DNA from 4 places in the Shewanella baltica genome. Region 4 is predicted to be linked to each of the others. Evidence: predicted binding sites of a transcription regulator. Region 4 holds the regulator's gene; each other region holds the start of a gene.
The links. The regulator sigma-54, encoded in region 4, starts transcription at its own class of promoters, with help from an activator protein. The targets are predictions, from matches to a motif close to GTTGGCACGNNNNTNGNNT.

Region 1 (3,182 bases), 2.9 Mb from region 4:
AATTGAGTCAAAAGTAGAGGTGAATTATGTCGTTTAACATTGCATTGAGTGGCATTTCTGCCGCACAGAAAGATTTAAACACCACGGCGAACAACATTGCGAATGCGAATACCATTGGCTTTAAAGAATCGCGTGCTGAATTTGCGGATGTTTACGCTAATTCTATTTTTTCAAATTCCAAAACAGCTGTCGGTGGTGGTGTCGCAACGAGTCAGGTCGCCCAGCAATTTCATCAAGGCAGCTTACAGCTGACAAGTAACTCCCTTGATATGGCAATTAAAGGCGGTGGCTTCTTTGTCACTGCCTCTGAGATTGGCAGTCTTGACCATTCGTTTACTCGTGCAGGGGCATTTAAAGTCGATTCAAATAACTACATGGTTGATTCTGCCGGTAATTTTTTGCAGACGTTCCCTGTGGATAAAGATGGTAACTCGACATCGGTAAGTTTGACTACAGCTAAACCAGTGCAAATCCCTGATACTGCAGGTAGCCCAATAAAAACTGAAAATGTCAGTTTACAAATGAATCTAAATGCTAAGGAAAGTACCCTTGACCCTGCTGCATTCGATCCTCTAGACCCTAAGACATACAATAACGTTACCTCAATGACTATGTATGACTCACTCGGTGAGCCACACATCATGACAACCTATTTTGTTAAGCCTAATGATGCCTCTTATAATGGAGAGAGCAATTGGGTGGCCTATTACGCTATTGATGGTAAACAAGTCGATCTAGATGGTGCTGCAGGTACTTATCAAACGGATACTACGGGCGATGGTAATCCTGACTCAACCAGTACAGCGCAGACAACCGGCGGTTGGAAGGGCTCTGTACTCAAGTTCAATTCTGTTGGTGTCTATACCGGTAGTGATCCAGCGGTCGTTAAGACTGAGACTTTAGGTGTGGGTGGTGCAGGCGTTTTAGGTGCTGGAGCTGATGGCACTCAAGACTTAACAATTAAGTTTAATGCGCCAACTCAATATGCTGCTCCTTTTGCGGCAACAGAGTTAACACAAGACGGTACTACTGTTGGTCGTTTAACTAACGTTGAAATTGGTGCTGATGGTTTAATTACTGCAAGTTACTCGAACGGTTCAAGTGTGCCTTTAGCACGGGTTGCCTTGGTTCGATTTGCTAACGAACAAGGTTTAACACAAGTGGGTAACACTTCGTGGAAAGCTAGCTTGAATTCTGGTCCTGCTCTTGCTGGTGAGGCAAATAGCGGTACTTTTGGTAGCATCAGTTCATCGGCGTTAGAACAATCGAATATCGATTTGACCACTGAACTGGTCGATTTGATTTCGGCGCAGCGTAACTTCCAAGCGAACTCTCGTACCCTTGAAGTAAACAACACGCTGCAACAAACCGTATTACAAATCCGCTAATCATTACATTGTATGACTAAGTGTTGCCGCCAGTGGCAACACTTAGCCTTTATCTAGCTGTCAATTCACTTCATTTTCCTATTCTTCAATTCTATCAGTAAATTAAAAGTCAATTTTGTTGGCATGATGCTTGCTTTGCTATTGTCATGTAGAAAATTTGACGGAGCAGTCTGTGGACAAATTCCTTTATGTCGCCATGAGTGGTGCCAAGCAAAATATGAATGAGCTGGCGCTCCGTGCGAACAACTTAGCCAACGCGAATACCGACGGTTTTAAATCCGATATGGCGCAAGCTCGCTCGATGCAGGCCTTCGGTGAAGGATTGCCGACAAGGGTGTTTGCGATGACAGAATCTCCGTCAGCAAATTTTCGCTCTGGCCCCATAAAAACCACTGGACGAGATCTCGATGTTGCCATTAAAGGCGACGGCTGGTTTGCCGTTCAGGCGAAAGATGGCAGTGAAGCTTATACCCGCTCAGGCAGTTTAAGTTTCGACTCTACGGGTTTACTACACAATGACAGGGGAAATCCTGTTATGGGAGATGCGGGCCCCATAGTGTTGCCGCTCCCTATTGAGAAGGTTTCAATTTCTCAGGATGGCATTATTTCTGTTCGACCTCAGGGCGCTACCGCTGAAGTGGTGGAAGAAGTTGGTCGCTTGAAACTCGTTAATCCCGGCAATGCGCAGATGATGCGTGGTGAAGATGGATTATTTCGACAAATGTCAGGAGAACCAGCACCAGCTGATCCTTTCGTCGCAGTTGAAAGTGGCGCAGTGGAAGGCAGTAACGTAAACCCTGTCGATGAAATGGTGTCTTTGATTGACCTTCAGCGTCAGTTTGAATTGCAAGTCAAGATGATGAAAACCGCGGAAGAAAATGATCGCGCTTCATCCTCATTAATGCGTATTAGTTAGGAGATAGATTATGCATCCGGCGTTATGGATTAGTAAAACTGGCTTAGACGCACAGCAAACTGACATTGCGGTGATCTCAAACAACGTGGCGAACGCCAGCACTGTGGGCTACAAGAAAAGTCGCGCAGTATTTGAAGATTTGCTTTACCAAACAGTTAACCAAGCGGGCGGTGTCAGCGCTTCTAACACTAAGTTACCTAATGGGTTAAACATAGGTGCGGGTACCAAAGTCGTCGCCACGCAGAAAATGTTTACCCAAGGCAACATGCTGACTACGGATAACTCATTGGATCTTATGATTGAAGGCCCAGGCTTTTTTGAAATCCAGCTACCTGATGGTACTGCGGCCTATACCCGAAATGGTCAGTTTACCTTAGACGATACGGGCCAGATTGTGACACCCGGTTCTGGCTACTTGCTGCAACCCGCGATCACTATTCCTGACAATGCGACCAGTATTACCGTTTCCGCGGAGGGTGAAGTTTCAGTGAAAACCCCTGGTACTGCTGAGAACCAAGTTGTGGGTCAGTTGACTATGACGGATTTTATTAATCCATCGGGTCTAGATCCCATGGGGCAAAACTTATACACGGAAACTGGTGCGAGCGGCACGCCAATTCAAGGTACCGCTTCGTTAGATGGTATGGGAGCGATTCGTCAAGGCGCCTTAGAAACCTCTAACGTTAACGTGACCGAAGAACTGGTGAACCTTATCGAAAGTCAGCGCATTTACGAGATGAACTCCAAAGTGATTTCAGCGGTAGATCAGATGCTGTCTTATGTGACTCAGAATTTATAGAGGCAAACATCATGGCTAGATATCTTGTGGTGGCCGTCGCGTTATTGCTTGCAGCCTGTAGCTCGACGCAAAAGAAACC
Region 2 (3,182 bases), 2.9 Mb from region 4:
TATAATTACCTGCAACCACTGGCTGGCCATTCTTATCTAAACCATCCCAGTTCACATCGACGTTACCACCATCGCTACCATCGACTTTAAAGGTGGTCACAACTTGTCCCTTCTCATCTTCGATACGCACAGTAATCTCTGGAATTTTATCAGGGGTACTGACCACACCTTTCATCGTTGGGCTTTCAGCTGAAATATTGCCTGTATCGGTTGGGATCAACACCTTACGACCAACGAGTCCCGATGCCTGCAGTGCTTGGCTAGAAGTCATAACACTGTTTAAGTTAACTATTTGATCATTTAACTTACCGATACCGTCAACGGTCGAAAATGATGCCATCTGCGCAATCATTTGATCGTTGTCGACAGGCTTAAAAGGGTCCTGCATCGATAACTGTTGGCTTAATAACGAGAAAAAGTCATCTTGAGTTAACTGTTGGCTTTTCGCTTCCGGTACTATCGAATCTTTTGGCAGTCTTATGCCATCAAGAAACGGATTACCCGTTGAACTGGTTGATGAGTTGGTCGTCACAGCATTTGACTGACTCTTATTTTGAGCCGTCTGCGTCGATGCTTGGTTAATTTGATTAATGAGGCTCACAGCTTACCTCCTAAGTAACACATGTTATTTACCCATCCCAAGTGTTTGTTGCAGCATAGACTTAGCTGCTTCAGCGACCTGAACATTCATTTGATATGAGCGCGAAGCAGAAATCATATCTGCCATTTCTTCCATGACATTAACATTCGGTTTATAAATAAAGCCGTCCGCATCCGCCATGGGATGATCGGGCGAGTATTCTTTTAGTAGTGGTTTATCACTTTCAACAATGCCTTTTACCGCAACACCTTGAGAGGCTTGTTGCTGGCTTTGAGCTTTAGCCATTTCAGCTTCAAAAATAGGATGACGGGAACGATAGGTCTTATCTACGCTACTCGAGACGGAATCAGCGTTAGCTATGTTACTCGCAGTGGTGTTCAACCTGACCGATTGAGCCGACATTCCCGAGCCAGCAACATCAAATATGCTAAATAAACTCATGATTAATCCCCTCTCAGCGCTTTCTTCATGCCACTAAACTTACTGTCTAAAAAGCCTAATGACATTTGATATTCAAGGGCATTTTGCATGAATGCCGATTGTTCCTGTTGGATATCAACGGTATTGCCATCACCGGTATCGGGTTGATTTGGCACACGGAACTTAACAAATTGACCTGTCAACTCAGCAAGACCAAAATGCTTGTCTGACTCTTGCATTTCAAGACTATTACGCTGCTGTTGTTGGCCACGGGCGGCCTGCATTGCCGCAGAAAAATCAACATCACGGGCTTTATAATGTGGCGTATCGGCGTTAGCGATATTGCTCGAAATGACTTCAGCTCGCTGCGCTCTAATACCGAGAGTGTACTGATGCACACCCAGTGCATTATCAAAATTGATCGCCATAAAATTGCCTCCTCGTGTTACTCACGGAAATAAAGCAATTCATGTGCCAACATAGGGGAATAATGATAATAACAATAGAGATGAGCAAGTGATGGGTAAAAAATTACCGACAAATGTCGGTAATTTTCTTTAAAGCAGCAGACTTAAGTCTTTTTCTGGTAATAAATCCCAGGGTTACAACGGACCATGTCAAACTCATCCGTTAAACCAGCTATAGATTCAGAAGCACCAAGAAATAAGATCCCTTTGGGATTAAGAGCGGCAGCGAATTGCCGCAAAATTTTTGCCTTTGCCTCAGGCGCAAAATAAATCAGCACATTGCGGCAAAAGATAATGTCGAACTTACCAAGTAAGCTATAACTTTCAAGCAGATTATGTGCCCTAAAGTTCACCAAACGCTTAACATTATCCTTTAACTTCATATTGCCTGAAGGTAAAGCATCAAAAAACTGACGCTTTCGCTCTTCGGATAAACCGCGCGCTAATGCCAAGCTATCGTACTCAGCATTTTTGCAACGTTCCAACATGGAAGGCGATAAATCCGTGGCTTGAATTGACGCACTGCCCGCAAGCGCACCAGGCTTCTTCTGCTGATACTCAAGAATCGTCATCGCCAATGAATAGGGTTCTTGCCCAGATGAACACGCGGCTGACCAAATCTTAAGTGGACGACCTAAACGACTGTACTCAGGTAACAAAACGTTATGCAATAACTCAAATGGATAACGATCACGAAACCAAAGGGTTTCATTGGTCGTCATAGCATCGATCACTTCAGCCCGAAGCGCACGTTCCGTTGGCTTCATCGAATGCTTAACCACATCGGATAAGGATGGCAGGTTATATTTCCCCATCAGAGGAGCTAGACGACTGCGCACCAGATATTGCTTATTTTCACCCAGTACGATGCCGCTGTGTTGCTCTAAGAACAACCTAAATTGATTATATTCAGCTTCAGCGAGTGATTTATTTGGCACATTCACATCCTAAATCCTATAGCAAGCACCAAAATCAGTGCGAAACCATCATGTTATAAAGTCGAGATTATAGCGTAAAGCGTATCTAGGTACTAACTACTGCACTTACAAACTTAAGTGTTTATTCACGGCAGCAGCCAGTTCGTCGGGATTAAACTTAGCGATAAAGTCATTGGCCCCCACTTTTTGAACCATTGCCTGATTGAATACACCACTTAACGATGTGTGCAGTACCACTTTAATATGCTTGAGCTTAGGATCATCTCGGATCTCAGCGGTCAGGGTATAACCATCCATTTCAGGCATCTCAATGTCTGAGATAATGAGAGGGATTTCATCGGCAACATTGTCCATTTCTTTGGCGATTTCTTTAAGCTTATCTAATGCTTCTCGACCATCTTTTGCGGTATCAATTTGTAAGTTCAATGACTCGAGTGAACGAATAATTTGCTTACGCGCCACGGCAGAATCATCGATAACCATAATATGGTAATGCTGGGTTCTGTCGAGGGTCAGCTTTTCATTGGCTTCTTCACTGATAGCGGTTTTAACCGGTGAAATCTCATCTAAGATTTTTTCTACGTCGAGAATTTCAACCAATTCACCTTCAATCTCAGTTACAGCCGTCAGATAAGAATAACGACCGGCGCCTTGAGGCGGAGGCATAATCGCTTCCCAATTCATGTTGATAATCCGCTCAACAGAACTGACCAAGAAGCCTTGAACGCTGCGGTTATATTCAGAAATAATGATGAA
Region 3 (3,182 bases), 410 kb from region 4:
ATCTGGGAAAGATACTTTTTCAACGATAGTTTGGAACAGCGGCGTCATATCATCGCTCGCTACATCCGGATCTAAAGTTGCAAAACCGTTTAACGCAGAAGCGTAAACGATTGGGAAATCTAATTGCTCGTCAGTTGCGCCTAAGTTGTCGAACAGGTCGAATACTTGGTCGATAACCCAATCTGGGCGTGCACCTGGACGGTCAATCTTGTTGATAACAACGATTGGCTTTAAGCCTTGAGCAAACGCTTTCTTCGTTACGAAGCGAGTTTGTGGCATTGGACCGTCAACGGCATCAACCAGCAATAATACTGAGTCAACCATAGACAGAACACGCTCAACCTCACCACCGAAATCGGCGTGGCCTGGGGTATCAACGATGTTAATACGGTAGTCGTTCCACTTGATGGCAGTATTCTTTGCCAGAATCGTGATCCCACGTTCCTTTTCAAGATCGTTGGAGTCCATCACCCGCTCAGTGGCTTCTCCTCGGGTTGCAAGGGTGCCTGACTGTGACAGCAACTTGTCTACCAGGGTCGTTTTGCCATGGTCAACGTGTGCAATAATGGCGATGTTACGTAAATTCTCTAGCACGGATAAACCTCTTACCATCAAACAAAAATAGGGATATTTCAGTAATTCGTTATGGCGATCTAGCTCGATCCGCCACAATAAAAAGCGTGCCATTCTACTCCAGAGCGGCCTTGGCGCACAGGATTATTTTTGAACACTTATAAAACAATCCGCCGATCCTTGGGTAATTCCTGCCAATATTCCATTGAGTGAAATCCTCTACCGCCACAGTTAAAGCACTGTTCAATTGCCATATTAGTAGGGAAAATCCGAGTTAAGCAGCTGAATTTGCTATTTTTCATACTCTAGACGCAAACAATTTCTGCTGATTTAAACATCAATTAAAATTGATGTCACCGCGATGAAATCATCTCGCCGAGAAACAGCAATAAATTCTAGCGTACATTTAACTGAGCATTCATATTGGCGTTTATGACCGCGAAAACTGAATGTCTTTAAGACTCACTTCATTGTCACGCTATACCTTTATTACGCATTACTTATTCACTTGGTCTGTGAACAACAAAGACATTTCGCACATGAGAACGAACTCTTTCCTAATAATATGATAATAAACCACTATTGGATTGAGAATGCGTGGCATAGTTGGACAGACTAGCGTGGTTTTATGACAATTATGCGGCGGCGAAATAGCCCAGAGAAATAGTCCAGTTCTGTGCTGAAAAGATGTGCTAGATTCAGTGCTGCTGTCCTTATGCGACTAATGTGGGCCAAGGCGTCACTGCCATCTCACTGCCACATAAGCAGTGCATGTTATTACTTTGGATCCAAGCCTAGGTTTGCATGAATCAATTCAGTGCGCACCAAAATGGATTGGTGCACCAAAATGGATTGATGCACCAAAATGGATTGATGCACCAAAATGCCACAGCTGAAGGCACCATAGTGGTGCAAACACGAATCCAATTAAGTGCAGAAAAGATTTTAAACCTTGTTAATCAGCTAGTTAAATTATTGGCATGGATATCGCTTTATCGCTCGTAAGTTTGGCTCAAGATAAATAACTTGAGTTAAAAGATTATAGAAGGGGCATCCCTTTACCCTACCGGAGGCTTGAGAATGTCAGTTGAATCAGTTTTAAAGCAACTTGAAGAATTAGAAGTTAAGTTCGTTGATTTACGTTTTACCGACACTAAAGGTAAAGAGCAGCACGTATCTATTCCTTCTCATCAGGTAGATGCTGATTTCTTCGAAGACGGCAAAATGTTTGACGGTTCTTCTATCGCAGGTTGGAAGGGCATTAACGAATCAGACATGGTACTGATGCCAGATCCAACGACATTCGTACTGGATCCTTTCACCGAAGAAACCACAGCGCTGATCCGTTGTGACATTCTTGAACCAGGTACTATGACGGGTTATGACCGTGACCCACGTTCAATTGCTAAAAAAGCAGAAGCTTACCTAATCTCTACTGGTATCGCTGATACTGTTTTGATTGGCCCAGAACCAGAATTCTTCCTATTTGATGATGTCCGTTTCGGTACTGACATGTCAGGTTGTTTCGTTAAGATCGACGCTAAAGAAGCGGCTTGGAACTCAGGCACTAGCTACGAAGGCGGCAACACAGGTCACCGTCCATTCACTAAAGGCGGTTACTTCCCAGTTGCACCGGTTGACTCATCACAAGACCTACGTAGCGCTATGTGTTTAGTGCTTGAAGAAATGGGTCAAGTGGTTGAAGCGCATCACCACGAAGTGGCGACTGCGGGTCAAAACGAAATCGCAACTCGCTTCAACACGTTAACTAAGAAAGCGGATGAAATCCAAATTCTGAAGTACGTAGTGCACAACATGGCACACGCTTACGGTAAGACGGCGACTTTCATGCCTAAACCCATCGTTGGCGACAACGGTAGCGGCATGCACGTTCACCAATCTCTGGCGAAAGACGGTGTTAACTTGTTCGCTGGCGACAAATACGCGGGTTTAAGTGAAACGGCGCTGTACTACATAGGTGGTATCATCAAGCACGCTCGCGCGCTGAACGCTTTCACTAACCCAAGCACTAACTCTTACAAGCGTTTAGTGCCACACTTTGAAGCACCTGTTATGTTGGCCTACTCTGCCCGTAACCGCTCTGCATCAATCCGTATTCCAGTGGTACCAAGCCCTAAAGGCCGTCGTATCGAAGCGCGTTTCCCAGATCCACATGCCAACCCATACTTAGGTTTCGCAGCGCTGCTGATGGCCGGTCTTGACGGTATCCAAAACAAGATCCACCCAGGTGAAGCGATGGACAAAGATCTGTACGATCTGCCTCCAGAAGAAGCGGCTGAAATCCCACAAGTGGCAACGTCATTAGAAAACGCCCTTGAAAATCTGCAAGCTGACCATGAGTTCCTGACAAAAGGCGGCGTGTTCAGTGAAGATTTCATCCAATCTTATATCGTACTGAAAACAGCAGAAGCTGAGCGTGTAGCACGTACAACTCACCCACTTGAGTTTGAAATGTACTACAGCTTGTAATCCTTACTCGCAAATTGATTAAGCCCCGAATTGTCGGGGCTTTTTTATGCCTAGCGGGGCATCTATGACGATTGAATTATTTTATGTAATTAACTGAATAGCCATCCCCACACACTCAT
Region 4 (3,182 bases):
TTTTCTTGCTGCCCGGAGTGGCGCAGGTAGTGCACTCCGGCCGCAGTATGGTACAAAGTTCCATTATTAGTGTTTTGTTAACTTCTCTTTGTGTTTAATAACCTGACGATCAAGCTTGTCAATCAGGGCGTCTATAGCGGCATACATGTCAGCATGCTCTGAAGTAGCAAAAACTTCACCACCGATAAGATTTATTCTCGCTTCGGCAATCTGTTGCATTTTCTCGACATTGAGCACAACGTGCACATTATTGATCTGTTCGAAATGGCGTTCAAGTTTTGAAAACTTTTCTTCTACATATGCGCGTAACGATTCGGTAATTTCGACATGGTGTCCACTCAGGTTTATTTGCATAGAAACGTCCTCCGATATCCACTGTAGGTTATAAACTTTTACGCTGATTAGAAGGCGGAATGAGCATAGCCTCTCGGTACTTCGCAATGGTTCTGCGGGCTACGTTGATCCCTTGTTCTGCCAGAAGTTGCGCCATCTTACTGTCGCTCAATGGTTTTTTCTGGTTTTCCGCTGCAACCAGTTTCTTAATGAAGGCTCTGATTGCTGTGGATGAGCACTCCCCACCATCGTCAGTACCGACGTGGCTAGAGAAGAAGTATTTTAGTTCAAAAAGTCCCTTAGGGGTATGCATGTATTTCTGTGTCGTCACTCGTGAGATGGTCGACTCATGCATTTCTACCGCTTCGGCAATATCGTTAAGCACCATAGGTTTCATGGCTTCTTCACCGTATTCAAAGAAACCTTGCTGATATTGGACGATACAGTTCGCCACCTTCAACAGGGTATCATTACGGCTCTCTAAACTCTTGATAAACCATTTAGCCTCTTGCAGATGACCACGAATAAATTGGCTATCGGCTTGGCTTTTAGTGCTGCGCGCCATCGAGGCATAATGTTGGTTTACATTGATTTTTGGCATGCAGTCAGGATTCAGCTCAACCACCCAGCGGCCATTTTTCTTCGACACTGACACATCTGGGATGACGTATTCGTCATCGTTGGGCGTAATCAATAAACCTGGGCGGGGATTGAGGGTTTGGATAAGCGCGATGCCGTCTCTTAACTCATCCTCTTTTAATTTAGTCTTACGCATCAACAATCTAAAATCGCGGGTGGCGATCAGATCTAAATGATCTTTGATCAGCATGCGGGCGTTTTCTAGGTTGGGCGTGTCAGCGGCGAAATGCGACAGTTGGATCAACAGGCACTCGCTTAAATCGCGGGCGGCAACACCAATGGGATCAAAATGTTGAATGCGCTTGAGTACGGCTTCGACTTCGTCGAGCTCGACCTCCGAATTGCCCATGGCTTCGAGGATTTCGTCAGTGCTTTGGGTGAGATAGCCTTGATCGTCGATGGCATCAATAATGGCGGTGGCAATGGCTAAATCGGTTTCAGAAAACGGCGTGAGGTTTTTTTGCCATTCTAAGTGTTCATACAAGCCTTCACTGGTCTCACCTTGGAAGGGCATATCGTCTTCACGACTGCCGCCGGGGCCAGAATTGGGTGAGGCGGTGAACACTTCATCCCATGTGGTGTCCATGGGGAGTTCGTCGGGCATGGACTCTTTCGTGAGCGACTCTGCCGTGTCTATGGTGGAGCTGTCTTTTTCTGGCGGCAGGGTGCTAGATTCACTGAAATCCGTATCGGATAGCGTTTGGTTTACAGGGTCTTTAGTGGCGTCGAATTGATCCTCTTCCAGCTCGAGAAGGGGATTAGAATCTAAGGCTTGCTGGATCTCTTGCTGCAGTTCTAATGACGACAGTTGCAACAGACGTATGGCCTGTTGTAATTGTGGCGTCATGGTTAACTGTTGACCCAGTTTGAGCTGGAGTGACGCTTTCATGTTACCGCTGATCCCTACGTTATTATTGTTGGATGAGGTCGCTTGTTATCATCTTGAGTGGAGTCCAATGTTGGCATAAATTGCCTGCATTGGCTCCGCTTGATTAACTATAGCCTGAATTGTTCACCTAAGTACACAGCCCTAACTTGCTGATTGTCTAAGATCTCTGCGGGTGTTCCTTCGGCAATCAAGTTTCCGTGACTCACGATATAGGCATGTTCACACACATCTAATGTCTCACGGACATTGTGGTCTGTGATCAACACGCCAAGGCCACGACTTTTGAGCTGTTCGATAATCTTTTTAATGTCGATAACCGAAATCGGATCGACACCAGCAAAGGGTTCATCGAGCAAAATGAACTTAGGATTTGCTGCTAACGCCCGCGCAATTTCGACACGGCGACGTTCACCGCCCGACAATGACATGCCTTGGCTGTCACGGATATGGGTGATGTGGAACTCTTCAAGCAGATGTTCTAGCTCTTCTTCCCTTTGCTCTTTTTTCAGTTCTTTACGCGTTTGCAGCACGGCCATGATGTTGTCATGGACGGTCAGTTTACGGAAGATACTGGCTTCCTGCGGCAAGTAACCTATGCCTTTGCGGGCACGCAGGTGCATAGGATCTGCGGTTAAATCATCATCGTCGATAAAGATATGGCCTTTATCGCTTTTAACCAGACCAACGACCATGTAAAAGGTTGTGGTTTTACCCGCGCCGTTCGGGCCGAGTAGGCCAACGACTTGACCGGTTTTTACCGTCAGACTAACGTCTTTAACCACTTGGCGACTCTTGTAACTCTTCGCCAGATTTTGTGCTCTTAGGGTGATTTGGGTCATTTAGAGTCCTGCTTTTTCACAGGTTTATCTGCTGGCGCGTCTGGTTTGGCATCATCTTGATAGCTTTCTGGCTGAATAATCGTTATCACGCGATCGTCACCACTGCCGGTGCTCTCAGCAATCAATTTTTGCTGGATGATGTTGTAGCGGATCAAATTACCCGTCACTTGGCTGCCCGCTTGATCTAACGAGGCTTTGCCTTTAAGTGTCAGGGTGCGGCTCGCCATATCGTAACGAATTTCTTTCGCGCTCGCCGAGGCTGGACGGCCATCGTCTAATACTTGGCTGTACGTCGCAGGGTTGCCAGTGGCCACTAAAATTTTGCTATTTTCACCTTCGGCAGAAAATGCACGCAGTTGATCTGCATGGATTTTAATCGAACCTTGGGTGACTTCAACCGGACCAAAGAAGATGATCTGGTTGTTCTTGATATCTGCCGTTTGGCTCACAGCCTTGATTTTGACTTCCTGTTTCAGGTCGTC

Region 1: flgF (flagellar basal-body rod protein FlgF) is a predicted target of sigma-54. The motif match lies at 1,506-1,524, and genes of this name have one in related genera.
Region 2: flgB (flagellar basal body rod protein FlgB) is a predicted target of sigma-54. The motif match lies at 1,482-1,500, and genes of this name have one in related genera.
Region 3: glnA (glutamate--ammonia ligase) is a predicted target of sigma-54. The motif match lies at 1,548-1,566, and genes of this name have one in related genera.

What each region holds. Positions count from the first base shown of each region.
Region 1 is NZ_UGYM01000002.1:1,154,700-1,157,881, forward strand. Features, by position in the region: gene flgE (flagellar hook protein FlgE) at 27-1,388, shown strand; gene flgF (flagellar basal-body rod protein FlgF) at 1,561-2,304, shown strand; gene flgG (flagellar basal-body rod protein FlgG) at 2,315-3,103, shown strand; gene flgH (flagellar basal body L-ring protein FlgH) at 3,115-3,182, shown strand, end outside.
Region 2 is NZ_UGYM01000002.1:1,151,293-1,154,474, reverse strand. Features, by position in the region: gene flgD (flagellar hook assembly protein FlgD) at 1-601, opposite strand, end outside; gene flgC (flagellar basal body rod protein FlgC) at 626-1,042, opposite strand; gene flgB (flagellar basal body rod protein FlgB) at 1,045-1,449, opposite strand; gene DYH48_RS05180 (CheR family methyltransferase) at 1,593-2,432, opposite strand; gene DYH48_RS05175 (chemotaxis protein CheV) at 2,532-3,182, opposite strand, start outside.
Region 3 is NZ_UGYM01000002.1:4,440,937-4,444,118, forward strand. Features, by position in the region: gene typA (translational GTPase TypA) at 1-594, opposite strand, end outside; gene glnA (glutamate--ammonia ligase) at 1,654-3,063, shown strand.
Region 4 is NZ_UGYM01000002.1:4,035,652-4,038,833, reverse strand. Features, by position in the region: gene ptsN (PTS IIA-like nitrogen regulatory protein PtsN) at 1-64, opposite strand, end outside; gene hpf (ribosome hibernation promoting factor) at 67-354, opposite strand; gene DYH48_RS18090 (RNA polymerase factor sigma-54) at 383-1,861, opposite strand; gene lptB (LPS export ABC transporter ATP-binding protein) at 1,969-2,700, opposite strand; gene lptA (lipopolysaccharide transport periplasmic protein LptA) at 2,697-3,182, opposite strand, start outside.